2 regions of the Mycolicibacterium fortuitum subsp. fortuitum genome follow, and region 2 is predicted to be linked to the other one. Evidence: predicted binding sites of a transcription regulator. Region 2 holds the regulator's gene; the other holds the start of a gene.
What was found. The regulator LexA, encoded in region 2, represses DNA repair genes until DNA is damaged. The targets are predictions, from matches to a motif close to CGAACANNTGTTCG.
Positions count from the first base shown of each region.

Region 1: cofD (2-phospho-L-lactate transferase) is a predicted target of LexA. The motif match lies at 4,347-4,360, and genes of this name have one in related genera.

Region 1 covers NZ_AP025518.1:1,953,517-1,968,461, forward strand. Annotated here, with positions in the region: gene manB (mannose-1-phosphate guanylyltransferase ManB) at 1-853, shown strand, start outside; gene MFTT_RS09475 (DUF732 domain-containing protein) at 934-1,275, shown strand; gene MFTT_RS09480 (NUDIX hydrolase) at 1,272-1,784, opposite strand; gene MFTT_RS09485 (coenzyme F420-0:L-glutamate ligase) at 1,817-3,160, opposite strand; gene cofD (2-phospho-L-lactate transferase) at 3,157-4,140, opposite strand; gene MFTT_RS09495 (WhiB family transcriptional regulator) at 4,435-4,824, shown strand; gene MFTT_RS09500 (metallopeptidase family protein) at 4,869-5,291, opposite strand; gene MFTT_RS09505 (DUF3499 domain-containing protein) at 5,423-5,842, shown strand; gene MFTT_RS09510 (phosphomannomutase/phosphoglucomutase) at 5,953-7,341, shown strand; gene MFTT_RS09515 (hypothetical protein) at 7,338-8,408, shown strand; gene manA (mannose-6-phosphate isomerase, class I) at 8,412-9,638, shown strand; gene MFTT_RS09525 (FAD-dependent oxidoreductase) at 9,635-11,035, opposite strand; gene MFTT_RS09530 (AurF N-oxygenase family protein) at 11,274-12,587, shown strand; gene MFTT_RS09535 (class I SAM-dependent methyltransferase) at 12,632-13,465, opposite strand; gene MFTT_RS09540 (amino acid permease) at 13,592-14,945, shown strand, end outside.
Region 2 covers NZ_AP025518.1:2,653,888-2,668,832, reverse strand. Annotated here, with positions in the region: gene MFTT_RS13020 (LysM peptidoglycan-binding domain-containing protein) at 1-501, opposite strand, end outside; gene lexA (transcriptional repressor LexA) at 745-1,467, shown strand; gene MFTT_RS13010 (LGFP repeat-containing protein) at 1,518-3,812, opposite strand; gene MFTT_RS13005 (acyl-CoA dehydrogenase family protein) at 4,001-5,161, opposite strand; gene MFTT_RS13000 (molybdopterin guanine dinucleotide-containing S/N-oxide reductase) at 5,264-7,552, shown strand; gene MFTT_RS12995 (PE-PPE domain-containing protein) at 7,661-9,190, shown strand; gene hflX (GTPase HflX) at 9,198-10,607, opposite strand; gene dapF (diaminopimelate epimerase) at 10,653-11,570, opposite strand; gene miaA (tRNA (adenosine(37)-N6)-dimethylallyltransferase MiaA) at 11,539-12,447, opposite strand; gene MFTT_RS12975 (class III extradiol ring-cleavage dioxygenase family protein) at 12,444-13,130, opposite strand; gene MFTT_RS12970 (DUF349 domain-containing protein) at 13,358-14,701, shown strand; gene MFTT_RS12965 (Rv2732c family membrane protein) at 14,698-14,945, opposite strand, start outside.

The DNA of each region.
Region 1 (14,945 bases), 700 kb from region 2:
CGGACTCGAGATCGAATACGTCACGGAGACCGAGGCTCTCGGCACCGGTGGTGCCATCGCCAACGTGGCGGACAAGCTGCGTTACGACACCGCCATGGTGTTCAACGGCGATGTGCTGTCGGCGGCGGACCTCGGCGCGCTGCTGGAGTCGCATGACACCCACCAGGCCGATCTGACACTGCACCTGGTGCGCGTCAGCGATCCGCGGGCGTTCGGCTGTGTGCCCACCGATGCCGACGGTCGCGTGACGGCGTTCCTGGAGAAGACCCAGGACCCGCCCACCGATCAGATCAACGCCGGCTGCTATGTCTTCAAAAAGCATGTGATCGACCAGATTCCGAAGGGCCGGCCCGTGTCGGTCGAACGCGAGGTGTTCCCCGGCCTGCTCACCGACGGGTTGAAGGTGTGCGGATACGTCGACGCCTCCTACTGGCGCGACATGGGCACGCCCGAGGATTTCGTTCGCGGATCGGCCGATCTGGTCCGCGGCATCGCACCGTCACCCGCACTCAACGGTCAGCGCGGTGAGTCCCTGGTGCACGAGGGCGCGGCGGTCGCCCCCGGGGCATTGGTGATCGGCGGCTCCGTGGTGGGACGTGGCGCCGAGATCGGTGCCGGCGCTCGCCTCGACGGCGCGGTGATCTTCGACGGAGTACGCGTGGAAGCCGGTGCGGTGATCGAACGTTCGATCATCGGTTTCGGTGCCCGCATCGGCCCACGGGCACTGATCCGCGACGGGGTGATCGGTGACGGCGCCGACATCGGTGCGCGCTGCGAGCTGTTGCGCGGCGCCAGGGTGTGGCCCGGGGTGTCGATTCCCGACGGCGGCATCCGGTACTCCACCGACGTCTGACGCTCGGCGCTGAGAAAAGTGTGTTTGCCGGCCCCCGTCGACCCTTAGGATCGGATCGGCGAAAGGGGAGGGCAATGTTCATGGGCGGATTCAACAGGCGACGGCGCGCACCGATCGCGCCGATCGCGGCGCTGTTGGTGCTCGGAGGGGTTCTCGGTGTCACTGCGCCCGAGGCGGTCGCGTGGCCCATCCCGCTCACATGGGAAGACAACGCGTACCTCAAGGCCACCCGCGGCGTGTTCCCCGGCGACGACGACCAGTTGCTGATGGTCGGCCGGGAGATGTGCCGCCTGCTCTACACCGGTACGCCGGCGCAGGCAGTGATCGACCAGATGGCGGGCCAGTACGGCGCCGCTCCGGACCAGGCAGCGGTGGCGTTGCGCGCTGCGCGCCGGGCGTACTGTACCCAGGCGCCGGGCTAGACGGTTCCCGTCACGGTCCCCGCGAGCTGGGTCAATCCGAAGTCGGTACCTTCGGGCAGCGCATCCAGCGGCCACCATCGCAGATCCAAAGACTCGTCGCTGCAGGCGATCTCGGCACCTTCCGGTGCCCGCACCACGAACTGCATGTCGAGGTGACGGGTCGGCACCCCCAGTGAGCAGGTCACCGGGTGCACGTGCAGTGCGGCCAGTTGCGCCTCGATGTTCAACCCGGTGATGCCGGACTCCTCGGCGGCCTCGCGCAGGGCGGCGGCCTGAATGTCGGAATCCGTTTCCTCACAATGCCCGCCGAGTTGCAGCCAACGGCCGAAGCGTGGATGCAGGGTGAGCAAGGTCTTGGTGCCCGTATGGTCGACGACCAGTGCCGAGGCGGTGATGTGGCCGGGCACGCATGCCCGAAGGCAGGCGTCGGGGCGGGCGGCCAGAAACGACAGCACGGCATGACGCAGGGTGTCCTGGCCGGGATCGGCTGTCTGCCAATGCGTCAGCATCTCGACCGCCGAAGTGTGCAGACTCTCGGCGCTCACTTCACCACCAGCAGGCCGTCGGTGGGTACCGGGTCGCGCGGCGGCTGGGGGTCGGCGGGGTGTCCGATCGCGATGGCGCCCAACGGCTCCCAATCGTCCGGTAGATCGAGCTCGGAGCGCACCAGATCGCCGGCGAAGATCGTCGAGCCGATCCAGCAGCTGCCCACCTCACGCACCGCCAGCGCCACGAGCAGAGCCTGCACCGCCGCCCCGACGGCCACGGTGAACATGGTGTGCTCGGCCTGGGTGCGCGCCGCGTCCGGATAACTGTGGGCGCCGTCGGGAACCAGGAACGGAATCACCAGTTCCGGGGCGTCATACAGGATCTGGCCACGGTTCACGCGCCGCTCGACCGACTCGGGATCTCGGCCGTCTCCGCTCAGGTCGGCGCGCCACTTGTCCTTCATCCGGTCCAGCAACCGGACACGGGTGGCGTTGTCCTGAACCCAGACGAAGCGCACCGGACGGGTGTGGTGCGGTGCGGGCGCCGTGAGCGCCTCGCTGACCGCGGCTTCGATGAGCGCGTGGTCGACGGGCTCGTCGGAGAACGCACGCACCGAGCGGCGCAGCAGTTGAGCTTGGCTGCGCCCCAGCTGGATCGACTCGGCGGTGCCGAGCCAGAACAGATCATCCTCGCCGGATCGCAGCAGCGTGCGTGCGCTTGAGCCGTCGTCGGTCAGATCGAGCCCGCGTACCACTGCCACCGGGATCGAGGTGAGCTTGCCCTTCACCAGATCCGCTGCGGCAGCGATCTCGTCGGCCACGGCCACCTCGGTGACCAATAGTTCGTTACCGTGCCGGTCGCGCGCGCCGGCGTAGCCGTGCAGCACCGTCAGCCCCGATGCGCCGATCGCGAAGTCAGCCTGGCCGTTGCGCCATGCGCGTCCCATCGTGTCGGTGATCACGACGGCGACCGTGATGCCGAGTTGCTCACGCAGGCCGTTGCGGAGCGCCTGCGCACTGCCGTCGGGATCGACTGGCAGCAGGGCCAACTCGTTCGAGTCGACATTGGAGCCGTCGACTCCGGCTGCGGCCTGGACCAGGCCGATGGCGTTCTCGGTGATCAGGGTCCGGCCCTTACGTGCCAAGACACGAACGGCCTCACTGTCGATCAGCTTGCGCCGCAGGGTATCCCGCTCATCGGGATCCGAAGGAGCGGCGACGATGCGGCCCTCGCACTTGGAGACGATCTTGCTGGTGACCACCAGCACATCACCGTCGCGCAGCCAGGGTGCCGCCCCGGCCAGCGCGGCGGCCAGGTCGTCTCCGGGCCGGAACTCCGGAAGCCCTGGTACCGGCAGGATCTCGACGCGGTCCGCGGACCCGTGCTCGGTGCTCACAGGGCGACGCCGGCCAGGTCAAGACCCGCCCGCACCATCTCTGCGGTGGTCGGAGGGTCTGTCATCAGCAGCGGGACGGCGCGCACCTGAACGCCCTCGATCTCGGCGGTGTCGCCCTCGTGCACCAGCCAGCCGTCCAGGATTCCGGTGCCAGAACGAGCGCCGAAATGCCGGCCGACGGCCTGTGAGGTGGATTCCACGCCGATGATGGACAGGCACTCATCTGCCATGCCGCGCAACGGTTTTCCGTTGACGATGGGGGAGTAGCCGATCACCGGCGCCTTGGTCGAGCGCAGCGCGCCGCGGACACCGGGGATCTGCAGGATCGGCCCGATGCTCACCACAGGATTCGACGGTGCCAGCAACACCACGTCCGCATCGGCGATCGCCTCGGTGACGCCCGGTGCGGCGGTTGCTTGTTCCGCGCCGACGAACGCAAAGCTGTGCGAGGGCACCTGGGCGCGGTAGCGCACCCACCACTCCTGGAAGTGGATGGCCCGGCGCGCTCCGTCCTCGGGGTCGGTGATCACCACGTGGGTTTCGCTGCGGTCGTCGGTGACGGGCAGCAGCTGCGCCCCGGGTGACCAGCGCTTACACAGCGCCTCGGTGACCTGCGACAACGGGTAGCCGGCCCGCAGCATCTGGGTGCGGACCAGGTGGGTGGCCAGATCCCGGTCGCCCAGGCCGAACCAGTCCGGTTGCACGCCGTAGGCAGCGAGTTCTTCCTTGGCGTGCCACGTTTCGTTGCGGTGGCCCCAGCCGCGTTCGGGATCGATGCCGCCGCCCAGGGTGTACATGCAGGTGTCGAGGTCAGGACAGATCCGTACGCCGTGCATCCAGGCGTCGTCACCGACGTTCACGATCGCGGTGAGTTCGTGCTTGCTGTCGGACCCGGCGAACTGGCCGAGGCCGAGCAGGTGCTGGACCCCCAGCAAAAACCGGGCGCCTCCGACGCCGCCGACCAGAACGGTGATCTTCACAACGTCCGACCCTAGGCGTTGAGGGCGTGCGGATGGAAACGGCGTCGTCACGAGCAGGACACGCCGATGTCGCGACGCGCCGATTTGACATTACGGGATGGTATGAATTCCCGCTCTGGCGCTTGACCCCGGCAGCTAACACGTGTGTAATCACAGATGTGTCATTTCCCGGTTGGTGACCGATTCCGGTGTCGCGGACCGAGATTCGATCAACTGTTCGAATGGGGTGACCGCACATCACCATAGTGGGGCTCCACTTAGGATCTACGAGACCGAGTGAGGAGGCGGGGGATAATGTCTTATGAGAGCGGCGATTTCGATCGTGTGGTCCGGTTCGACGGCCGGCTACTCGGCTCGGTAGACAACGCACCGCACATCAACACGGGACCGGCACCGATGGGGGAAACCGGACGTCCCCAGCTGAGTCTGGTTCCCGAGCACATTGATGTTGATCCGGAAACCGAAGACGACCAATGGCAGGAACGTGCGCTGTGCGCACAGACCGACCCGGAGGCGTTCTTCCCGGAGAAGGGCGGGTCTACCCGCGAAGCCAAGCGCATCTGCCAGGGCTGCGAGGTGAAGGACGCATGCCTGGAATACGCGCTCGCGCACGATGAGCGCTTCGGAATCTGGGGAGGATTGTCGGAACGCGAGCGGCGCAGGCTCAAGCGCGGCATCATCTGACGCGCTACGCGTAGAGCGCTACACCGTGGGTGTGGCGCTAGGCGTCAGTCGTCGTCGATCGTTGGGTCGATGACTGACGGTTCAACTCCCAGATAGGTGGCCACTTGGGCCACCAGGATTTCATGCAGCAAGTCAGCAAGCTCATCGGATCCTTTGACCCGGCGCTCGATGGGCTTGCGGAACAAGACAATTCGAGCCCGGGTCGGATTTCCTCTGACGTCAACCCCAGCAGGTATCAGCCGCGCCAGCGCGATCGGTCCGTCGGCGATGACCTCCGGTGGCCATTGCACACTGTCGGGGTCTTTCGGAGACATCCGCGGAATCTCGTCGACGGCGACATCGAGTTCTCGGATCCGCGACGCCCACCGCCGTTCGATCGGCTCATAGGCTTCCAGCACCGCCATGTCGAAGCGCTCGGCACGACTCCGCCACCCGGGCACCGAGCGCGGAAGCAACGGCCCGCGCATGTCGCGACCGCGCCGCGATCTCCATGGGTTGCGCTGAGCCACGGCGATGATCGTAACGGTTCGGGATCGGGGACCCGACGGCTGCGCGTGTCCGGCACCGCACAGCGACCGTCCAAAGTAATCTCTGGAGCGTGAATGTTCCCCGTCGCTGCTGCCGGCCCGGGTGCCCGCACTATGCCGTGGCGACGCTGACCTTCGTCTACTCCGACTCCACGGCTGTAGTCGGACCCCTGGCCACGGTATCCGAACCCCACTCCTGGGACCTTTGCGTCGGCCACGCCGGCCGTATCACGGCACCGCGAGGCTGGGAGCTGGTCCGCCACGCCGGGCCGTTGCCGACCCACCCCGACGAGGACGATCTGGTGGCGTTGGCCGATGCGGTCCGCGAAGGCCAGCCGGGCGCGGTTCCCCACGGCGGAGTGGTGGCCGGATTCTCCGATCCCTCCACCGGTGTGGGCGCCGGCGCGGTGATGGCGCCGCAGGCACGTCCCGCCGAGACCAACGGCCGCCGTCGCGGGCACCTGCGGGTGCTGCCGGACCCCGACCAGTGACTTGCACTGATCAGACCTGATCGGACGACGGCCGGCCCAAGAGTAGTGAACGTGTCGAGGTCGCCCGACGGTTAGGCTGGCGCCAACGATCCCGTTTCACAAGGAGCTATATGTCTAGGCCAGCGGCGGCTGTTCACGATGTCATCAAGGCCTATGACGTCCGTGGTCTGGTGGGTAGCCAAATCGACGAAGCCTTCGTGGCCGAGGTCGGCGCCGCGTTCGCCCGACTGGTCCGCGGCGAAGGCGCCCCACAGGTGGTGATCGGCTACGACATGCGGGAGAGCTCGCCGACACTGGCAGCCGCGTTCGCCGAGGGCGTGACGGCCCAGGGGCTGGATGTGGTCCGCATCGGGCTGGCCTCCACCGATCAGCTGTACTTCGCGTCGGGCCTGCTGGACTGCCCGGGAGCGATGTTCACCGCCAGCCACAACCCGGCCGCCTACAACGGGATCAAGCTCTGCCGTGCCGGGGCCAAGCCGGTGGGCAAGGACACCGGGCTGTCCGTCATCGCCGACGAGGTGATCGCCGGCGTTCCGGCCCACGACGGTCCGGCCGGCACGATCTCGGATCGCGACGTGCTGACCGACTACGGCACGTTCCTCCGCTCGCTGGTCGATCTCAGCGCCCTGCGGCCGCTGCGCATCGCGGTCGACGCAGGCAACGGCATGGCCGGCCACACCACCCCGGCGGTGCTGGGGCCGATTCCGGGTGTCACCGTTCTGCCGCTGTTCTTCGAACTCGACGGCAGCTTCCCCAATCACGAGGCCAATCCGCTGGATCCGGCCAATCTCGTCGACCTGCAGGCCCATGTGCTGGCCAGCGGGGCCGACATCGGCCTGGCCTTCGACGGCGACGCCGACCGCTGCTTCGTGGTCGACGAACTCGGCCGCCCGGTGTCGCCGTCTGCGGTGACCGCCCTGGTGGCCGCCCGTGAACTCAAGCGGGAGATCGGCGCCACGGTGATCCACAACCTGATCACCTCGCGGGCCGTTCCCGAGTTGGTGGTCGAGCGGGGCGGCACTCCCGTCCGGTCCAGGGTCGGGCACTCCTACATCAAGGGCCTGATGGCCGAGACCGGCGCCATCTTCGGCGGTGAACACTCGGCCCACTACTACTTCCGTGACTTCTGGGGCGCCGATTCGGGGATGCTCGCGGCGCTGCACGTATTGGCCGCACTCGGTGAGCAGGACCGTCCGCTCTCGGAGTTCATGGCGGACTATCAGCGCTACGAGGCATCCGGCGAGATCAACTTCACCGTCAGTGACGCGCCGGCCTGCGTCGAGGCCGTACTCAAATCCTTCACCGGCTCGATCCAGTCCATCGACCATCTCGACGGCGTGACGGTGGACCTCGGTGACGGCAGCTGGTTCAACCTGCGCACGTCCAATACCGAACCGCTGCTGCGGCTCAACGTGGAGGCACGCACTGTCGAGGACGTCACGGCACTCGTCGACAGAGTCTCGGCACAGATCCGTGAGGTGAGCGAGCCGGTGCCGTGAACTCCGTGGACGCCACGGTCGACCTGGACGACGGCGACGGACTTCTCGCCGCCGATCGAAACGGTCTGCTGCGGGCGGCGGCCATGGCAGGTGCCCAGGTCCGGGCGACCGCCGCGGCACTGGCGGAAGGGCTTTTGGACCCGCTGCGCGCCGATCATCCACCGCGCACGGTGATTTGGGTGGCCGGACGCGGCGCCGCCGAAAGCGCGGGAGCCATGTTGGTGGGCGCGCTGAGCGCGTCGATCGCTGCTCCCGTCGTCGTCGCCTCCGAGACCCCGCCGTGGCTGGGTGCCCTCGACGTGGTGATCGTGGCCGGTGATGATCCGGGTGACCCGGCTCTGGTGAACGCTGCGGCGACCGGTGTGCGCCGGGGTGCGCGGGTGCTCGTCGTGGCACCGCACGAGGGCCCCTTGCGTGACGTCGCCGCCGGGCGTGCGGTGGTGCTGGCGCCTCGGCTGTGGGTTCCCGACGACTTCGGGTTGACCCGATACCTGGCTGCCGGCCTGGCCGCGCTGCACGTGGTGGATCCGGGTATGCGCGTAGATCTGGCGGCGCTGGCAGACGAACTGGACGCCGAGGCGCTGCGTAACAGCGCCGGCCGCGAGCTGTTCACCAACCCGGCCAAGACTCTGGCCGAACGGATGTCGGACAGTGCCGTCGTACTGGCCGGTGACAATCCGGCCACGCTCGCACTGGCTCGTCACGGGGCGATGGCGATGCTGCGCCTGGCCGGGGAAGTGGTCGGCGCAGCCGGGCTGGGCGATGTGCTCGCCGCGATCGGCAGCGGAGCGGTCGGGCTGCCCGCGGCCCGATCACTGTTCCACGATGAGGAGATCGACGGACCGCTGCCGCGGCGCATGCGGACGTTCGCTCTGGTCACCGACACCGAACGGCAGCTGGTAGGGGCGCGGGTCAGCGGCTTCGACGACATCGCGATGATCGGTGCCGAGGACGTGCCGGACCAGGCTGGGACGACCCTGCCGGTGGGGCGACCGGAACAACAACTGGCGGTTCTGGCTGTCCGCCTGGAGATGACGGCCGTGTATTTGAAACTGGTTCGAGGATAAGACGTGCATCTGCTACGGGGAGCGGTGCGGACCTATGCCTGGGGTTCGCGCACTGCAATCGCTGATTTCACCGGAAGGCCCAGTCCGACAATCCATCCGGAGGCCGAGCTGTGGCTCGGCGCACATCCGCAGGACCCGGCCTGGCTGCAGACCGAACACGGTGAAGAGTCGCTGCTGCAGGCCGTCCAGGACGACCCCGAGGGGCAACTGGGCAGCGTGGCGATCGGACGCTTCGGCGATGCACTGCCGTTTCTCGTCAAGGTGCTGGCCGCCGACGAACCGTTGTCACTGCAAGCCCATCCCAGTGCGGCGCAGGCGCGGGAGGGCTTCGAACGCGAGAGCCGGCTCGACATTCCGGTGTCCTCGCCCGTCCGCAATTACCGTGACAGCAGCCACAAACCCGAATTGTTGGTGGCGCTGGGACAATTCGATGCCTTGGCCGGATTTCGCCCGGTAGCCCGCACCGTCGAGTTGATGCGTGCATTGGCGGTCTCGGACCTCGACCCGTTCATCAACCTGCTCTCGGATCAATCCGACGCCGACGGTCTGCGGGCTCTGTTCACCACCTGGATCACCGCCCCGCAACCCGACCTCGATGTGCTGGTGCCTGCGGTGCTGGATGGCGCGGTCCACTACATCCGCTCCGGGGCAAAGAAATTCGCCGCCGAGGTCAAGACGGTGCTGGAACTCGGCGAGCGCTACCCCGGTGATGCCGGTGTGCTGGCCTCTCTGCTGCTCAACCGCATCAGTCTGCAGCCGGGGGAGGGCATCTATCTTCCCGCCGGGAATCTGCACGCATATCTGCACGGTGTCGGTGTCGAGGTGATGGCCAACTCCGACAACGTGCTGCGCGGTGGGTTGACCCCGAAGCACGTGGATGTCCCGGAACTGCTGCGGGTGTTGGACTTCACCCCGACTCCCGAGGATCGTCTCCGCTCGGAAACATCAACGGCCGGAACGGAAACCATCTACCAGACCCCCGCGCAGGAATTCGCGGTGTCGGTGCTGACGGTCGATGAGAAACACATCGGCGCCGAGATCGACGTCCACTCCCACCACGACGGTCCTCAGCTGCTGCTGTGTACCGAAGGTGCCGCGGTGATCTACGCCGACGACGACAAGCTCACCCTGGAGCGCGGCGCGGCGGCCTGGGTGGCGGCCGCGGACGGCCCGATACGACTGACCGCCGCCGAGCCGACGAAGCTGTTCCGCGTCACCATCGGTATCTAGCCGGAGGTCCGGCTACCGGCAGTGACCGAATTCTCCGAGCGATGCGGCCGCCGGCGCCGTTCGGCCAGCCACGCCTTGACATTGTGGCGGATCGCACGTCCGACAATCCGAGGCGGTGGCGTCAGCCACAGGCTGTCCAGCATGCTCGTACGTCGCAAGAACCACTCGGCCAGAACGGGATCCGTTTCGGCCGCTCCGAGGAATTGGTCGAAGAGACCGAACAACGGGCTGTACCAGAAAGCCTTGTCGCCCTCCGCCCCGTGCTTCACCTGATCGGCAACCGAGTTCATCATCCACACCGGGTAGGTGGTTTTCGCGGTACGCCGTGCCAGCCGGCGAACCAGGTCTTGGGTTCCCTCGGCGAGTACCTGACGCAGGTTGGCCGCCTGCACGGTGGACATGGTGACGCCCTGCCCGTATGTCGGATTCAGGCTCACCACCGCGTCGCCGAACGGGAAGATCCCGTCGGGGAACCGGTCCAGCTTGTCGTACCGTCGCCACTTGGCCACCGGATAACGGTGAAAGTTCATGTCGCCCACCGCTTCACCGGCGCGCAACGCCGTCGCGAGGTGCGGTGGAAGCGCAGTGCCACCCAGTTGTTTGATACCGGCGAAATCGCTCGGCGGCTCGGCCTTGGCGACCCCGAACGCGGTCACCGTCCAGATTCCGTCCTCGTGGAACAGCATGCCCATACCGAGGCCGCTGTCATGCGCGGCACTGACCACGACCATCTTCTCGCTGATCAGCTCGGCTGGGATGCGGACCCGCTGGGATGCGTAGGTGACCCCGACTTTGATCGTCTCCTCGGGTGGTCGCTGATACCCCCACTGCTCCAGCCACACCGGCAGCCGACTGCCGCGGCCGGAGGCATCGACCACCATGTCGGCGGCGACGTGTTCACCGTCGTCGAGCAAGAGACCGGTGACCCGCTCGGCACCCGGGTCGTACCGCGGTTCGCTCACACTGCGTCGGAGGATCTGCACGTTGGGCAGGTCCGACACCCGCCTGCGAATCTGCCATTCCAGCTGTCCGCGGCTGGGCACGTAGGCGGTGAAGTTGGACTCGAGTGTCTGTCCGGTGCCGAGCAGGTGCCCGCCGGCCTCGAAGTGGATGGAGGACGGTCGGTTCTCGACCACGGGGACGTTCGCGGCCACCATGTCGTCGAGCAATCCGGGAAACAGCGCCTCCAACTCGTCGGCCCCACGAGCCATCAGCAGGTGTACGTGCTGGCCCTGCGGTATGGCGCCGCGATTGACCGGTTCGTCCGGCAGCTCGTCGCGCTCGTAGAGCGTGACGCGTCCATAGTGGTCGGACAGCACCCGGGCGGCGCACAGGCCCGCGATGCTCCCTCCGACGACGACGGCATGGTTCGGCGAAACGTGGTGATTGCTGCTCATCAGACGGCTACGGTACTGCGAACCACGGTCCATCCGAGTCGGAATGGCGGGCAACCGCATTTGTGTGGGCCTTGGTGGTCGCTCTGCTGTGCGGTGGACTGCACCCCCTGATAAGAGCGTTGACCCCGACGGCTAACGGACTTGCAACAACTCGTGGCACAATGCCGTGGCTGTGAGAGTGATATGGCTCTCAGGTTGGTACTCTCTGCGGGAAACTTCACAGATCAACGGATGGGCAATGGCAACGGTCGATGACGCGGACGACACATCAGAGGACCTCCACCTCGCCACGGTGGAGGCCCTTTCCTTCGCGACGACTCGACTACGATTCGACCCGTTCATCGACATCGACTGGGACGCTCCCGAAAATGATCTTGATAAGAACGACCCCCGCTGGCAGCTGAGGGCTGATACGAGTCCGCTAGCGGCGACGGACTGGCATGCCGCGCAACCACTTCAGAAGCGTGTAGATATGGGCCGGTGGATCACGGCCAACACGTTCAAGGTCGGGATTCAGTTTGAAATGATACTGATTCGCGGCGTCGTACATTATGCGGGAAAGCTCGCTAATTCTGATCCTGTGTTCCGCTACCTCATGCATGAAGTGACCGACGAATGCAACCACATCCAGATGTTTCAGGAATTCATCAATCGGAACGATCAAGATGTGCCAGGCATGCGGCGACTGTCGCGGATTCTGGGGCCCCTCGTAGGCTTCATCAGTGGGTACCTGAGCGTCCTGCTCTTCATTGGCGTGCTGGGCGGTGAACAGCCAGTTCACTTCCAGCAGACGCTTATGCTGCGGGGTAAACAGCGGGTGCCACCGTTGCTGAACCGAATTGTCTACATTCATCTGGCAGAGGAAGCTCGGCATATTACTTTTGCCGATGACCATTTGGCCGAGCGGGTGCAATATTCTGGGCGCCTCAAGCGGGCTATGTACGCGATAATGTTCCCGCTTTTCCTGCGTTGGCTGATGGGTGAAATATTCACTCCGCCAAGGACATTCGCCCGTGAATTCGGCGTGCCGCGCCGAACCTTCAAATCTGCCTACTGGCGAAGTGCATACTCGCGTCAGATGATGGCGGAGTCGGCAGCGGATGCTCGTCGCGTAGCGGACCGCCTGGGGCTTCGGACGGTGTGGTCGCGTTGGATCTGGCGGGCACTGGGTATCGATGGCCGACTCCCGCGCTACCGCGGCGAGCCGAATCGACTGTTCGAAAGCTCGACAGTTTCACAGCTTGCCGAGATTCGGACGATCATTTGGGCGCGTGCCATGGCGGTAGCAGTCATGGCGACCGTCGCCTTGGCGGTGACGCCGGTCGGCCTGCGGATTATTGCTGCCGCAGCTGCCGGGGCGGGCGTGTGGGCCATCTACCACGCGCTACGCGAACGCCGTGGCGGCGTGGTCGGCAACCAGTCGTTCGAATGGCCAAGGCTCTTTGTGTGGGTAGTGGCGTGCGCAGTCATGATTCCCGTTGGCGGCCTGATTGGTCTCGCTCTGGTAGTGCTCATGATTCTGGCACTTGCCGAATTCATGCCGACCCTCTGACCGCAGCTGCTCAATCGCTCGGATCTCGATTGGGGCCGAAGTTGTCAAGCAGGCTTGTGGAACGTGTACACCCGGTACTGAATAAAGCCAAGCTTGGACAGCCATTTCATCCATCGGGTGCCTACCATCAGGACCTTCTGGGCATCTGCTGACCCCTGTTCGCGGCAGAAGTTAAGTATGAACGGGTACGTGGGCAAGGTGTTCTTCCGGATGTTGCGGTTCGCTGCGAGCCGGAGTCCAGCGCGTTTGCCCATCGACTTGTAGCCCCGCAGGGGAACACTGCCGAGTGTGCCGTAGGACTTCGCGATCTGCGTCCGAATCACCATCCAGAACGGTGTTTTCCCGAAGAACGCCAAGGTTGGAACGAAGTCAGACACCGCCAGATAGCCTCCCGGCTTCAGCACCCGGGCTGCCTCCGCCAGAAACTTCTCGCGCGACGGGAAGTGGAAGATGCATTCGACGGCCAGTACGCGGTCGAAGGAATTGTCCTCGAACGGCAGCTGGCAAGCATCTGCTTCGACCCAGCCAATCTTGTTGTCGTTGGCGGGTAGTGTCTGGGCCTCTGCCGCCTCGAGCTGACGCGGGTCGATGTTGAGGCCAGTCAGATCCATGCCGGAGCGGATGGCGTTGAGTTGCTGGATGGTTCCACCGAACCCGCAGCCGGCGTCGAGTAGTTTCTGCCCGTCGGAAACCTTCGCAGCCTCGAACAGCACAACATTCATCTGTTCCATGGCGGCGACGTAGTCAGCCGACGTCCCGTCCGCACTTTCTGGATGCTCCCAGTATCCCCAGTGCACCTGGTTCTTCCACAGTTGGCCGCTTTCACCACCGTCCTGCCGTTCATCAATCAGCAGGTCAAAGTAGGGAAGCTCAGCCATGCGCGGACCGTATCACGATCGACGTCGAGTGTGACGTAGGACCCACTTCGTCGCGACGGGATCGTTCCGGTGGAAACTTTGTGCGTCCTACTCAACCGAGCGCCACCGTGATGGGAGCATGACGGGATGTCTGCCCTTCGGCGAATCAAATCTGTCGAACAGTCGATTGCCGACACCGACGAACCGTCGACCCGGCTCCGCAAGGACCTCACCTGGTGGGACCTGACGGTGTTCGGTGTCTCGGTCGTCATCGGTGCGGGCATTTTCACCATCACCGCTTCCACGGCGGGCAACTTGACCGGGCCTGCGATCTCGATTGCCTTCGTCATCGCCGCCGTCGCGTGCGGGTTGGCAGCACTGTGCTACGCCGAGTTCGCCTCCACCGTGCCGGTGGCCGGTAGCGCGTACACCTTCTCCTATGCCACGTTCGGGGAGTTCGCGGCGTGGATCATCGGATGGGACCTGATCCTGGAGTTCGCCGTCGCGTCCGCGGTGGTGGCCAAGGGGTGGTCGAGCTACCTCGGAACCGTGTTCGGGTTCGGGGGCGGGATCGCGGATTTCGGCGGTCTCGAGATCGACTGGGGCGCGTTGGTGATCATCGCGCTGGTGACGGTTCTGCTGGTGGTGGGCACCAAGTTGTCAGCGCTCTTCAGCCTGGTCATCACTGTCATCAAGGTGTCGGTCGTGCTGTTGGTGGTGGTCGTGGGCGCCTTCTATATAAAGGCCGCCAACTACACCCCGTTCATTCCGCCGAACGAGGCCGGCGAGGGGGCCAGCGGGGCCGACCAGTCACTGTTCTCGTTGTTGACCGGAGCGGCGGGCAGCCACTACGGCTGGTACGGGGTGCTGGCCGGTGCCTCGATCGTGTTCTTCGCGTTCATCGGGTTCGACGTCGTCGCAACCACTGCCGAGGAGACCCGCGATCCGCAGCGCGACGTACCCCGCGGCATCCTGGCCTCACTCGGGATCGTCACCGTGTTGTACGTCGCGGTGTCGGTGGTGCTTTCCGGCATGGTGTCCTACACCGTGCTGCGCGATGCACCAGACGGCCACGCCAACCTGGCCACTGCCTTCGAAGCCAACGGTGTGCACTGGGCCGCGAAGGTGATCTCCATCGGCGCGCTTGCCGGGCTCACCACGGTCGTGATCGTGCTGATGCTGGGACAGACCCGCGTGCTGTTCGCGATGTCGCGCGACGGTCTGCTGCCGCGACAGCTGGCCGTGACCGGCACCCACGGGACGCCGGTCCGCATCACCCTGATCGTCGGGGTGCTGGTGGCGATCGCCGCCTCGGTGTTCCCGATGGGCCGGCTCGAGGAGATGGTCAACATCGGCACGCTGTTCGCCTTCGTGCTGGTCTCGGCCGGGGTGATCGTGCTGCGGCGGACCCGGCCCGACCTGAAGCGCGGATTCCGCGTGCCGTGGGTGCCGGTGTTGCCGATCGCCGCGATCCTGGCGTGCCTGTGGTTGATGCTCAACC
Region 2 (14,945 bases):
TTGGTTGAGGTCACGGATCTGCTCGACGACCTGGGCCACCGGCGCGTCAGGAGCCACCCTCCGCGCCACCTGCTGCAGCGTCTCCCCCGACTTCACCTGAACGACGGCGAGCTCGGTGGGCTCCGGGCTGGTCGCCCCCATCACTCCGCCGAACTGTGCCACCAGACCGAGCCACACCGTGATTCCTGCGGCCACCAGAGCCAGCAACACCGTGGTCAACGGAGTGATGGGCCGGCTGCGGTGCGACGCGCGCGACATCAGCACGCCGGTTCCGCGATACCGAACCGCACCGCCCGCGGGCCGGGACGGCGCGGGCCGCCGGACTCGGCGCACCGGCCTTGCGGCGGCGGTGCCGAAGGTGGCACTGCCCCGAGTGTGGCCCGTGCCGGCGTATCCCGCTGCGCCGGCACCGCCCCGGACGCGGACGCGCTGCGGCGAGGACTGCGGCATGGCCCGAACAGCGCGGGAGCGGCTATCGGCGGGGATATCGATGATCGCCATCTGACTGCCTTTCGGTGGGACGGTTTCGCTCTTGTGTTCGAACATACTCGCTCAAGTGTTCGATAGATAGAACATGTGATCGAACTGTTGCCAAACGATAGAACAAGGCACCGACAAGTTCGGGCCGTCAACCGACAGCGGCCGACCCTGAGCCCTCCGCAACCGCCCCACCAGCGGACACGGGCGCAACACGCGTCGAACACATGTTTGATTAATGTTCGATCAGCGACTACATTCGGCCTCATGAGCGACGACCGCAGCAAGGACGGCAGCACCGACAGCCCGGCCGGATCGGACGGCGCGGGCCCACGCAGGGCCGAGGGCGGCCTCACCGACCGGCAACGGACCATCCTGGACGTGATCCGCGCATCGGTGACCAGTCGCGGTTACCCCCCCAGCATTCGCGAGATCGGCGATGCGGTCGGGTTGACCTCGACCTCATCGGTCGCCCATCAGCTGCGCACCCTCGAGCGCAAGGGCTACCTGCGCCGCGACCCCAACCGTCCGCGCGCGGTCGATGTTCGCGCCGCCGATGATCCGTCGGCGGCCACGTTGGTGTCCACCGATGTGGCCGGCTCCGATGCGCTGCCCGAGCCCACCTTCGTGCCTGTGCTCGGTCGTATCGCCGCAGGTGGGCCGATCCTGGCCGAGCAGGCCGTCGAAGACGTCTTCCCGCTACCTCGCGAGCTGGTCGGCGAAGGCTCGCTGTTCCTGCTCAAGGTCGTGGGCGACTCGATGGTCGATGCCGCTATCTGCGACGGGGACTGGGTCGTGGTACGTCAGCAGAGTGTGGCCGACAACGGTGACATCGTCGCGGCCATGATCGACGGTGAAGCCACCGTCAAGACGTTCAAGCGGACCCGCGGTCAGGTCTGGCTGATGCCGCACAACCCGGCATACGACCCGATCCCGGGCAACGACGCTGCGGTGCTCGGCAAGGTCGTCACCGTGATCCGCAAGATCTGACGACCGCGGGCCGGCCGCCCCGGCACACAATGGTGGCCGGGTCCGGCCGTTCAGTCCGCCCGCACGAATCCGTTGGTGCGGGCGAACTCCTCACTGGCGAACCAGATCTCGGCTACCGCGTCGTCGTACTCGCTGCTGTCGGGTGCCCAGTACCGGCCGGACTTGGTGTCGGCCTTGATCGGGTAGCCCTCTGGGGCGCGGTTCGGATCCTCCAGCGGCAGATGAATGGCTGTGGCACTGGGTATCTCGTCGAGCTCGATGGCGGCGTGGCGCCCGCTGTGAGTCTCGTGGCTGTAGGCCTCCGCCTCGGTGATGATGCGGGTCGGCGCGGTATCCACGTTGTCCTGATCGCCCGGCACCGCCAGCCCGCCGAGGCCCGCGAACCCCTGCGCCTCACCCACCCCGCCGGGTGGACGGGTCATTGCCCCGGTATCCGCCAGGTCCTGGTCCTCGAGCTCCGCCTCGAAGTCGTCGACCTCGTCACCCTCTGCGACTTCCTCGAAGTCGGCGTCGATGGTTTTGAGGTCCTCGTCCTCATCGAAGTCATCGTCCTCGAAGTCGTCATCTTCATAGTCGTCGTCGAAGTCATCGTCGTCATAGCTGTCGAAGCCCCGGTCCTGGCCGATCAGCTGAGCAGAGTCCTCGGGCGGTTCATCCTCCTCGCCCGGTCGCCCGTAACCGGCGGGCGATCCGTGCGGGGCGGCCCACTGACTGACCGGCATCGCGATGTCGGTCGGACCGTCGTAGGGGGAAGCCGCGGCCGCGGGTTCCTCACCCTGTCCGGCGAACCGCGCCGTCGCGGCGTCACCGCCATAGGCGGCGCCGGTCCCGTAGCCGCTCGGCACCTCGGCGCCGCGGTCATCCCGGTACTCATCGTGGTCGTAGCCGCGTGAGTCGTAGTGCGGGCCACCGTCGTACCGGGAATCCCCGGATCCGTCGTCGTAGTCATCCTCGAACGGATCATGGTCGAAATCGTCGTCGTCCCCGGCGCGGCGTCGGTGCCACAGCGCCGCCCCCACGATCAGCGCCGCGAGCAACACCACGGGGATCACCGCGATCAGCCACCACCAGCTCCAATGCCAGGAGAACGGCTTCTTGGTGTCCGTGTCGGAGGGTTGCGGTCCGGTTGCGGGGGTCTGCCCGATTCCAGGAACCTGCAGCCCGCTCAACTCGGAAGCGAGTTTCGACGGTTCGGTGGTGAACTTGTTGGCCTCGCGATCCCAGGAGATCGCTCCCCCGCTGAACCGCTGGCTGATGACGTTGCCGTCCTCGGTCTGGTCGGCCATCGGGGCGCCCAGAGCGCCCTTGGCGCCGCCGAGCTTCTCCCAGGCGGCGTTCATCGCGCCCCGGACGATCACCGCGCCGTAGTCCGGAGTCCAGAAGATGACGGGGTTGTCGGCAGCGGCAAAGGTGCTGATCCGGCTGTTGGGCCCTAATCCGCCCTCGGACTCACTGGCAGTCGGGAAACCGAGGTCTCCCTCGGGACCGCCGACGCTTTCGTACTTTTCGAGCAGTTGCCCGGTGACGGCGTTGGCTCCGGTGGCCGGGCTGTAGAAGATCTCGCCGCCGGCGTACTTCTGGCCGAACCCACCGTCACCGATCGGATACAGGTCGCCGTCCTTGGCACCGAGCGGTCCCATGGCGCCGCCCGCCTCGCGACGTGCCGCGGCGATCGCCGATGCGGGGTCGGACGGGACGTCCAGGCCGGCGAGCTGGTCAGCCAGTTCCGGCGGCACCGTGGTGAATGCCTTGGTCTTGCGGTTCCAGGAGATCTCACCGCCGGTGAACTTCTGCGAGACCACGTCGCCGTCGAACGTCTCGTCGTCGGCGGGGACGCCCAGCACTCCGGCAGAACCGCCGAGCTTGTCCCACGCGGCGTTGATGGCACCGCGCACCACCCGTGCGCCGGTGGACGGGGTCCAGAAGATCACGGGGTTGTCGGGCGCGCTCAACGTCGAGTTACGACTGTCGGCAGCCCGACCGGCGCCTTCGTCGATGGTCGGGAATCCCATGTCCCCATCGGCCGCGCCGCCGAGCGACTCGTACTTCTCCAGGATCGCGCCCTGCATGAAATGGGCGCCCGTCGCCGGGGTGAAGAACATCTTGCCGCCGGCGAAGTTCTGCGCGAAGCCGGAACCCACCGCGTACACGCCGCCCTGTCGCGGTCCGAGCGGGCCACCGTCCCCGCCGTTGGCCTCCCACGCGGCGGTGACCGCAGCGTCCGCATCTGATTCCGGGGTGGCCGAAGCCACCGCCGGCACCACCAAAGCAGCGACTACGAGTGCGAGCAGGCCGACCGCCAACCGCCACACGGTCGCGTTCAGCCTCGCTCCAGGCCTGGTCATGCGATCTCCCCGCTCGTTCGGCAAAGTTTCCTCAGAAGTGTCCCGCCCCGACAACTCTGCTTCAGCAGGTGACGATAACCAAGGAACGTGGCCGATCATGACCAAAAAAGGCCCAATATCTGGGTCCGAAGACCCAGAATCGGGCTTTTCGGGCGTCATATCGGATTATCAAGGGGCCGAACGGCCCGCTAGACACCCAGACTGCGACCGATGATCTCCTTCATGATCTCGGTGGTGCCGCCGTAGATCGTCTGCACTCGGGCGTCCAGGTAGGCCCGGGCCACCGGGTACTCACGCATGTAGCCGTAACCGCCGTGCAGCTGCAGGCAGCGGTCGATCAGCTCCACCTGCTTCTCGGTGGAGTACCACTTGGCCATCGCGGCCTGCTCGACGGTGAGCTTCTCGTCGAGATGCAACCGGATGAACTCGTCGACCATCATGCGCACCACGGTGGCCTCGGTCGCCAGTTCGGCCAGCAGGAACCGGCTGTTCTGGAAGCTGCCGATGGGCTTGCCGAACGCCTTGCGCTCCTTGGTGTACTGCACCGTCTGCTCCAGCACGGCCTCCATCGCGGCGGCGGCCATGATGGCGATCGAGATGCGCTCCTGCGGCAAGTTCTGCATCAGGTAGACGAACCCCTGACCTTCCTCGCCGAGCAGATTCTCGACCGGCACCTTGACGTCGGTGAACGACAGTTCGGCGGTGTCCTGGGCCTCCAGGCCGATCTTGTCCAGGTGCCGGCCCCGTTCGAAGCCCTCCATGCCGCGCTCCACCACCAGCAGGGAGAAGCCCAGCGCGCCCTTCTCCGGGTCGGTCTGAGCGACGACGATCACCAGGTCGGAGTGGATGCCGTTGGTGATGAAGGTCTTCGACCCGTTGAGCACGTAGTGGTCGCCGTCGCGCACCGCGCGGGTCTTGATGCCCTGGAGGTCGCTGCCGGTACCGGGTTCGGTCATTGCGATCGCCGTGATCAATTCACCGGTACAGAACTTCGGCAGCCAGCGCTGCTTCTGCTCCTCGTTGGCCAGCCGCAGCAGATAGGGCGCGACGACGTCGTTGTGCAGGCTGAAGCCGATTCCGCTGTAGCGTCCGGCGACCGTCTCCTCGCACACGATGGTGTTGTACCGGAAATCGTCGTTACCGCCGCCGCCGTACTCCTCGGGCACAGCCATCCCGAGAAAGCCCTGCTTACCCGCCTCGAGCCAGACCCCGCGGTCGACGATCTTGTCCTTCTCCCACTGGTCGTGGAACGGCGCGACATGCTTGTCGAGGAACGCGCGGTAGGACTCGCGGAACAGCTCGTGCTCCGGTTCGAACAACGTGCGGTCGTATTTCACAACACTGCCCATGGTGTGACCTCCGGTACTGGTTACGGATTTGGGGGCCAACCTATACCAACCGGGTGGTTGGTCAGCCGCGGGGAGGGTGAGTGCCGCCCGTAAACTCTGGCCATGCCCCGGTCCCCCATGAGCCTTGCGCACTGGGGCGCCTTCACCGCCGACATCACGGCCGGCGACATCGCCGCCGTCACCCCGATGGCCGGCGATACGGATCCTTCGCCGTTGCTGGGCAACCTCCCGGGATCGATCCGGCACCGTTCACGAATCGCGGGGCCCGCGGTGCGCCGCGGCTGGCTGCGGGACGGCCCCGGCCCGAGCGACGAACGCGGTGCCGACGAGTACGTCGCGGTGTCGTGGGAGGAGCTCACCGAGTTGCTCGCCGGTGAACTGCGCCGCGTCGTCGACACCCACGGCAACGAGGCGATCTACGGCGGCTCCTACGGCTGGTCCAGTGCCGGACGCTTCCACCACGCTCAGAGCCAGGTGCACCGCTTTCTGAAGATGCTCGGCGGCTACACCTCCTCGCGTCACTCCTACAGCCTGGGCGCAACCGGGGTGATCATGCCGCGGGTGGTCGGTACTCACGATGACCTGTTCAAGCGATCCACCGACTGGGACGTGATCGCCGAGCACACCGATCTGCTGGTGTGTTTCGGCGGTGTCGCGCTGAAGAACACCGGCATCAACCACGGCGGCACCACGGCACATCCCGCACGCGACGCGCTGCGCCGGTTGCGTGACCGGGGCGGGCAGATCGTGTCGTTCAGCCCGCTTCGCGACGACGTCGACGGCCACTGCCAATGGCTGGCACCGATCCCCGGCACCGATGTGGCGGTGATGCTCGCGCTGGCCTACGTGCTGGCCACCGAGGGCCTGGCCGATCTCGACTTCCTCGACACGTACTGCACGGGCTATCACCGGTTCGAGCGCTACCTGCTGGGCCGCGACGACGGCGTCGCCAAGAGCCCACAGTGGGCATCGGCGCTCAGCGGCCTACCGGCCGAAGAGCTCACCGCCCTGGCCCGGCGGATGGCCGCCTCACGCAGCCTCGTCACCGTCAGTTGGTCGCTGCAGCGGGTCCGGCACGGCGAACAGGCTCCGTGGATGGGCTTGACGCTGGCCGCCATGCTCGGCCAGATCGGTTTACCCGGAGGGGGTTTCGGCCACGGCTACGGCTCGATGAACGAGCCGGGGCTTCCGCCGCTGCGCTGCGGCCTGCCCGTACTGCCGCAGGGCCTCAACCCGGTGAAGACGTTCATCCCCGTCGCAGCCGTCACCGACATGTTGCTGAACCCCGGCCGGCCGTTCGACTACAACGGCCTGCAATTGACCTATCCCGACATCAAGTGTGTGTACTGGGCCGGCGGTAATCCGTTCCACCACCATCAGAACATCCCACGGTTGCGCCGCGCCTTGTCGCGGGTGGAGACCATCGTGGTGCACGACCCGTACTGGACGGCAATGGCCAAGCATGCCGACATCGTGGTTCCCTCGACCACCGCCTACGAGCGCGAGGACTACTCGGGTTCGCGCAACGACCCGCTGCTGGTGGCCATGCCGGCCCTGGCGCAACCGTTTGCCGAATCCCGTGACGACTACACCACGTTCTCGGCACTGGCCGAGCGACTCGGCTTCGGACCGCAGTTCACCGAAGGCCGCACGGCACGTGAATGGCTGGTCCACATGTACGAAAAGTGGTCTGCCGGGCTGGATTTCGATGTTCCCGAGTTCGAAGAGTTCTGGGCCGCGGGACACTTGCGGCTTCCCACCGAACCTGGACTGACGCTGCTGGCCGACTTCCGCGCCGACCCGATCGGGCACCGACTGGCCACCCCGAGCGGCCGCATCGAGATCTTCTCGCAGACCATCGACGGGTTCGGCTACGACGACTGCGCCGGTCATCCGCGTTGGTACGAACCGACCGAATGGCTCGGCGGCGAGCGGTCCCGGTCATATCCGTTGCACCTGCTGGCCAACCAGCCCGCGGCCCGCCTGCACAGCCAGCTCGACGGTGGCGCCACCAGCCAGTCTTCGAAAGTGCAAGGACGCGAACCGATCCGGATGCATCCAGGGGACGCGGCAACCCGAGGCCTGTCCGACGGCGACGTGGTGCGGGTGTTCAACGATCGCGGCGCCTGCCTGGCCGGCGTGGTGATCGATGACCGATTGCGCGCGGCCGTGGTGCAGCTGTCGACCGGGGCGTGGTTCGACCCGGCCGACCCTGCCGACCCCGATTCGATGTGCGTGCACGGCAATCCCAATGTGCTCACCGAGGACATCGGCACCTCGTCGCTGGCGCGAGGCTGCACCGGCGCACATGTCCTGGTGCAGGTCGAGAAGTACGACGGACCGCTCCCACCGGTGCGCGCACACCAGCCTCCGGTGATCCGGACACGCTGAACCCGTTGGGCTACTGCCACTTCGGCCGTTTTCCCGGTGACGCTCGCACGCCGGTGCAAAGATCCCCTCAGCGCTGACGGCGGCGTCAGCGAAAGGAGATCTGAGCCGATGCGATTCTCACCCCGATCTGCTGCCAGGTCACTGCTGGTCGGCGCCGTGGCCGTGTCCGGCTCGGTGGTGATCGGGCTGACGCCCGTCGGTACCGCGGCGGTCGGACTGGTGGTGGCGGTGACTCCGCTGGTGGTTCCCGGCACCGGGACGCCGGACCCGCAGAACTCCAACAACTACATGGCCAACGCCGTCGCCTATTACGTCCAGCCGAGCGGCAGCTGCGGTGCCGAGGACTGCGCGGCACCGGTGGCGATCCCCTACATCGCCCAGTTCTGGCCCATCCCCCTGCCCGGCTGGGGCGGACTGGAGGGCGCCAAGTGGAACGTGTCGGTCGCCAGTGGAGTCACCCGGCTGACCAGCGAACTCGTCGGCGCAAACAATCCCAGCGCAGCCCATCCGGTGACGGTCTTCGGCTATTCGCAGGGCGCCACGGTGGCCAGCATCGTCAAGGGCAACCTGGCCGATCTCACCGACGAACAGAAGCAGAATCTCAGCTTCGTCCTGATCGGCAACCCGAACCGCCCCGACGGTGGCATCTTCGAGCGGCTGGCGATCCTGGGCACCGTCCCGATCCTCGACGCGACGTTCGGCCGGCCCACTCCTACGGATACCGGCATCGAGACCTACGACATCGCGCTGCAGTACGACGGCGTCGCCGACGCTCCGTCGTGGGTGCTCAATCCGCTCGCGCTGGCGAACGCGCTGGCCGGATTCCAGTACGTGCACGGCACCTATCTGGACCCCCGGGGCGACGACCCGGCGACGGCCACGCCGTACGGTTACACACCCGAACAGGTGCAGGCCGCGATCGAGAACGCGAAGGCGAACTGCAGCGCGGATACTCACTGCCAGAAGGTCGAGGGCAGCGACACGTACTACGTCACGCTGCCGGCGAAGACGCTGCCGATCATGCAGCCGTTGCTGGACCTGGGCGCGGCGACCGGCACGTCCGCCGTCGTGGTCCCACTCGTCGATCTGGTCTCACCGCTGGCCCAGACCCTCATCGAAACCGGTTACACCAGAACCGACTACAGCACGCCCACACCGTTCCAGCTGCTGCCCAGGTTCAACCCCGTGACGTTGGCGAGCGATCTCATCAACGACATCCCCGAGGGCGTCCGGGCGGCACTCAACCCCGGACTCGACCCGCTGCCCGGATGGACCGATCCGACGCAGTCCGGCGTGACCGTCCGGGTCCCGGACGCTGCCGACAAGGCCGCTGCCGACACCACGAAAGTCTCCGCCACCTCGGATTACACACCGCTCCGGCGTTTGAGCACGGTCACCGAGCCCGAGACGGCACCGAACGCGGCCGACCCCGATGCGACAGCCCCGAAGCAGCGTCCTTCACTGCCGAAAGCGCTGGCCACGAAGGGACATCCGGCGCGTGACATGGCCAAGTCGCTCCGCAGCAGCGTGCGCAAGGCCCTTGGTCAGGACGGCGCGAAAGACAAGGCCACGGACCGTCCCGAGCCAAAGCGCACCAGCGCAAAGGACACCAGCAGCAAGAAGAAATCTGCCGCCTGACGCGTGCTCAGAAGGTGCCGAATTCGTCCAGGCTCGCCGCCAGCGCCATCGGCACGCGTGCCTTGATGCGGGTGCCCTCGGCGGTGTGCTCGGTGGCGTCCACCCGGCCGTCGGCGTGCACCCGCGCCACCAGATCCCCGCGGTCGTAGGGAATGGTCACGTCGACCGTCGCGTCGGTGGGCGGGATCATCTCCGCCATCCGGGCCCGCAGCCGGTCCAGCCCGTCACCGGTCTGCGCCGAGACGAACACGGCGTCCGGGAGCGCGCGCCGCAACGCGGCCAGACTGAGGTCGGTGGCCGCGTCGATCTTGTTGACCACCAACAACTCCGGCGGTGGGGCGATGTCGTACTCAGCGACCACATCGTTGACCACCTGGCGGACCGCGTTGACCTGCGCCAGCGGATGTTCGTCGGAGCCGTCCACCACGTGCACCAGCAGATCGGCATCCACCACCTCTTCGAGGGTGGACCGGAACGCCTCGACCAGCTGGGTCGGCAGGTGCCGGACGAAGCCGACGGTGTCGGTCAGCACGAACGGCCGGCCGTCGTCGAACTCGCCGCGCCGCGTGGTCGGTTCGAGGGTCGCGAACAACGCGTTCTCCACCAGCACACCGGCCCCGGTCAAGGCGTTGAGCAGGCTGGACTTGCCGGCGTTGGTGTAGCCGACGATGGCCACCGAGGCGGCATCCGAGGACAGCCGCCGGCTGCGCTGGGTGTCGCGGATCTTCTTCATCTCGCGAATTTCGCGGCGCAGCTTGGACATCCGCTCGCGGATGCGGCGGCGGTCGGTTTCGATCTTGGTCTCACCGGGGCCGCGGGTTCCCACCCCGCCGCCGGCACCGCCCGCTCGGCCACCGGCCTGACGCGACATCGACTCACCCCAGCCGCGCAGCCGGGGCAGCATGTACTCCATCTGGGCCAGCGACACCTGTGCCTTGCCCTCGCGACTGGTGGCGTGCTGGGCGAAGATGTCCAGAATCAGCGCGGTGCGGTCGATGACCTTGACCTTGACCACTTTCTCCAGCGAATTGAGCTGAGCGGGTGAGAGTTCACCGTCGCAGATCACGGTGTCGGCGCCGGTGGCCAGCACGATCTCGCGCAGCTCCTGCGCCTTGCCCGAGCCGATGTAGGTGGACGGGTCCGGCTTGTCGCGGCGCTGGACGAGCCCCTCGAGCACCTCCGAGCCGGCGGTCTCGGCCAGCGCGGCCAACTCGGTCAGGCTGGCGTCGGCATCGGCCGCGCTGCCCTCGGTCCACACGCCGACCAGGACCACACGTTCCAGCCGCAGCTGGCGGTATTCGACCTCGGTGACATCGGTGAGCTCGGTGGAGAGGCCGGCGACTCGGCGCAAGGAGGCGCGATCTTCGAGGGCCAGCTCACCGGTGCTGGGGGTGACGGGATGTTCTGGATGAGTCATATGTACTTACAGGTTGTCACGTGCATCGGGCCGCGCGCATCCCTATTAGGCGTGGGCAGCGTTCCACCACACGTCGGAGAGCTCACCACGGGCCACCAGCACGGAGGGTCCGCGCAGATAGCTGGTGGACTCGGTGATCGTCACGGTGACCTCTCCGCCCGGGATACGGACCCGCAACGTCCCGGTGTCGGTGCCCTGGTGGGCCAGGGCCGCCAGGGTGGCTGCGACGGTGCCGGTGCCGCAGGAGCGGGTCTCTCCCACGCCGCGCTCGTGCACCCGCATGGACACCGCGCCGTCGGCCGGGACGGTGAGGACCTCGACGTTGACACCCTCGGGGAACAGCTGCTCGTCGAAGGACACCGGCGCGCCCACGTCGAGGGCGGCCAGCTCGCCTGCGGTCAACCCGACACAGGCCAGATGCGGATTGCCCACGTCGACGGCGACCCCGCTGACCGTGCGGCCGCCGACCTTCGCGGTTCCCGTGCCGAATCGGTTGGCCTTGCCCATCTCGACGGTGACGTCCGCGGAGGTGGCGTCGGCACTGTGCAGCACCACCGGACGCGGCCCGGCCAGCGAGCCCACCACGAACTCGTCGGCGGATTCCAGTCCCGAGGCGCGCAGGTAATGCGCGAAGACCCGTACCCCGTTGCCGCACATCTGCGCGATCGAACCGTCGGCGTTGCGGTAGTCCATGTACCAGTCGGAGGCGGCGACGCCGTCGGGCAGCCGCTCGAAAACGCCCGCCGCCTGCGCAGCCCCGGCCGTGGTCACCCGGAGCACGCCGTCGGCGCCCAGGCCGCGGCGGCGGTCGCACAGCGCGGCCACGGCGGCCGGCGTCAGCGACAGCGCGGCATCGAGGTCGGGCAGCACCACGAAATCGTTCTGGGTGCCGTGGCCCTTCGCGAAAGGGATCGAGCCGAAGATCACCTGATCAGGATACGTGCCGCCACGCGCGCAAGGCATCGTGCACCAGCCCGTCGGCCGCTCCGTCGAGCCACACCACCCGATGGTCGCGCCGGAACCAGGACCGCTGCCGGCGTACATAGCGGCGGGTTCCGATGAATGTGGGCTCCCGCGCCGCCGAGCCGTCTCCCCCGGCATCCAGATCGGCCAGCACCTGCGCGTAGCCGAGCGCCCGCGCCGCGGTGACCCCGTCCCGCAGTCCCCGGCCGATCAGGGTCCGCACCTCCTGCACCAGGCCGTCGGCGAACATCAGATCGGTGCGCTGCTGCAGACGCTCGTCGAGAACGGATGTCTCCCAATCCAATCCGATGATCGCCGTATCCCATCGCGGGGCACCGATACTGGGCGCCGAGGCGGCGAACGGCCGGCCGGTGAGCTCCACGACCTCCAGCGCCCGCACGATCCGCCGGCCGTCGGTGGGCAGGATCCAGGCACCCGCGGCCGGGTCGACCCGGGTCAACTCAGCATGGAGCGCGGCGACCCCCACCTCGGCCAGCCGAGCCTCCCACCGGGCCCGCACCGCCGGATCGGTCGCTGGGAACGTCCACTCGTCGAGCAGCGACTGGATGTAGAGCATCGAGCCGCCGACGATCACCGGCACCGCGCCGCGCGCGGCGATGGCCTCCACGTCGGCCGCAGCGTCCTGCTGGTAGCGGGCCACCGTCGCGGTCTCGGTGACATCGAGGACGTCGAGTTGGTGGTGTGGGATGCCGCGCCGCTCGGCGACCGGCAACTTGGCCGTGCCGATGTCCATGCCGCGGTAGAGCTGCATCGCATCGGCATTCACGATCTCCCCGCCCAATTCTTCGGCGATCGCCAGGGCCAGGGCCGATTTCCCGGTGCCCGTCGGCCCGATGACCGCCACCGGCCGGGTCATGGCAGCCATTCGCCGACGAAGTAACCGACGCCATAGGGCGCGCCGCGGTAAAGCTCGCGCGCCGAGCCGGGCTCGGACCCGACCAGACCGGCCAGCACCTGAAAGGCGACCCTGCCCAGCACCGGCTCCGGAAGCTCGATCACCGCGGCGACGTCACCGGTGGCCAGCGCGTCGTCGAGGTCCTGCTGCGTGGCCACCGAATCCGGCAGGTAGCCGCCGGGGGCGGAGGGGGTGAGCGTATGCAGGCCGTCGGCGACAACCAGGACGCCGACGGGATCAGGGGAATCGTCGAGCCGGGCCCGCAGTGCACGGCCCTGAGCCAGCGCCTCCCCAACCGGCGATGACGCGGCGTAGGCATGCACGTCGACACCGGCGTGTGGTGTGGCCTGCCCGCGGATCCACGCGGCGACCAGCACACACAGCGGCAGCTTGGCAGGTTCACCCGCCGGTCCGGGACCGAGTGACACCGGGACGTCGACGCCGTAGCCGGCGAAGGTGCCGGCACAGTCCGGCCCGTACACCGCGTCGCGGGGCCCGACGCCGACGGCCAGCCAGCGCGGCGGTAGCGAGCCCGCTGCGGCGATCACCGCGTCACGCAACCCGGCGACCTCCGCGGCGGCGGCACCCACCAGCTCGGGCACCAGAACCGGTGTTGCGGGCACGATCGCGATGGCGCTGAGCACCTCACCAAACTAGTGCGCGCACGCCGCCACGCTGTGCACAGAGTGCCGTCAGAGCGTGCCGAAAGGCCCCTCGCGAGCGCTGCTCAGCCCAGTTTGTCAGGGCATTGAGCCTCAAGCCGTGGGCATGGCACAGCCCGACCTGCTTCAATAGCGGACAAAGCGACAGCATCAGGCGCCGCGTCGCGCGGTAGATGCGCGGGCAACCGCGCGGAGTACGAGGAGCGGATATGACAACCAGTGAGCCAGGCGGAGCCACCCCGAAGCCGACCTCCGGGCCCACACCGAAGCCGACTCCCCGGCCCGGACCGCCCCGCCCCGTTCCCCGCCCCAGCCGGGTCGCCCCGGTGGTCGCGGTCGCGCCGACCAGCGATCCACACCAATTCGGGCGGGTGGACGCCGACGGCACGGTGTGGTTGATCAACGGCTCCGGCGAGCGCATCATCGGCTCGTGGCAGGCAGGTGACACCGAGTCGGCGTACGCCCACTTCGGTCGCCGTTTCGATGATCTGCACACCGAGGTGGCCCTGCTGGAACGCCGGCTGTCCTCCGGCACCGGCGATGCTCGCAAGATCAAGTCGGCTGCCGCGGCATTGGCCGAAAGCCTGCCCACCGCAGCAGTTCTCGGCGACGTCGATGCGTTGAGCGCCCGGCTCACTGCCATCCTGGAACACGCCGACGAGGCTGCCAAGACCGAGCGGGCCCAGCGTGATGAGCACCGCGCCGCCCAGACCGCCCGCAAGGAGGCACTGGCCGCCGAGGCCGAGGATCTGGCGGCCAACTCCACGCAGTGGAAGGCCGCGGGTGACCGGCTGCGGGAGATCCTCGATGAGTGGCGCACCATCACCGGGCTGGATCGCAAGCTCGATGACGCGCTGTGGAAGCGCTACTCGTCGGCCCGCGAGACGTTCAATCGCCGGCGTGGCTCGCACTTCGCCGAACTCGACCGCGGCCGCGTGGGCGCCCGCCAGGCCAAGGAGGCGCTGTGCGAAAAGGCCGAGCAATTGGCCGACTCGACCGATTGGGGTGCCACCGGTGCCGCCTTCCGTGACCTGTTGACCCAGTGGAAGGCCGCCGGACGCGCCGCCAAGGACGTCGACGACGCGCTGTGGCACCGGTTCAAGGCTGCCCAGGACACGTTCTTCGGAGCCCGTAACGCCGCTCACGCCGAGCGTGATGCCGAGTTCAAGGCGAATGCCGCCGCCAAGGAAGCGCTGCTGACCGAGGCCGAGAAGATCGATACGACCGATCTGGACGCGGCTCGGGCGGCGCTGCGCGCGATCGGCGACAAGTGGGACGCGATCGGCAAGGTTCCGCGTGAGCGCGCCGCCGAACTGGAGCGACGCCTGCGCGCGGTGGAGAAGAAGGTCCGCGACGCGCCGGCCGGTGGTGTCGATCCCGAGGCCCAGGCGCGGGCCGACCAGTTCCGCGCACGTGCCGAGCAGTTCGAAAAGCAGGCCGAGAAAGCCGAGGCCGCCGGACGGACCAAGGACGCGGCCGAAGCTCGGGCGAGCGCCGAGCAGTGGCGTCAGTGGGCCGACGCGGCGGCAGAAGCGCTCGGCAAGCGCAGCTAGGTCTGATCCGGCTGATCCGGTTTCTTGCCAGTGGCGCCGGTATCACTGTCGGTATCGCTGTCGGCGATGCCGGGGAAGCCGAGCACGCCGTGCTGCTGATGCTTCGCGGCGTCGCGGCGACGATTCTCCTCGGCCGCCAACTGCAGTGCGGTTCGCGACCACACCACCCGTGCCCAGTGGAAGGTCAGCACGATCACGGCCAGCCAGCCGATGATCAGCCCGATGCCCGGGCCGGGGTGACCTG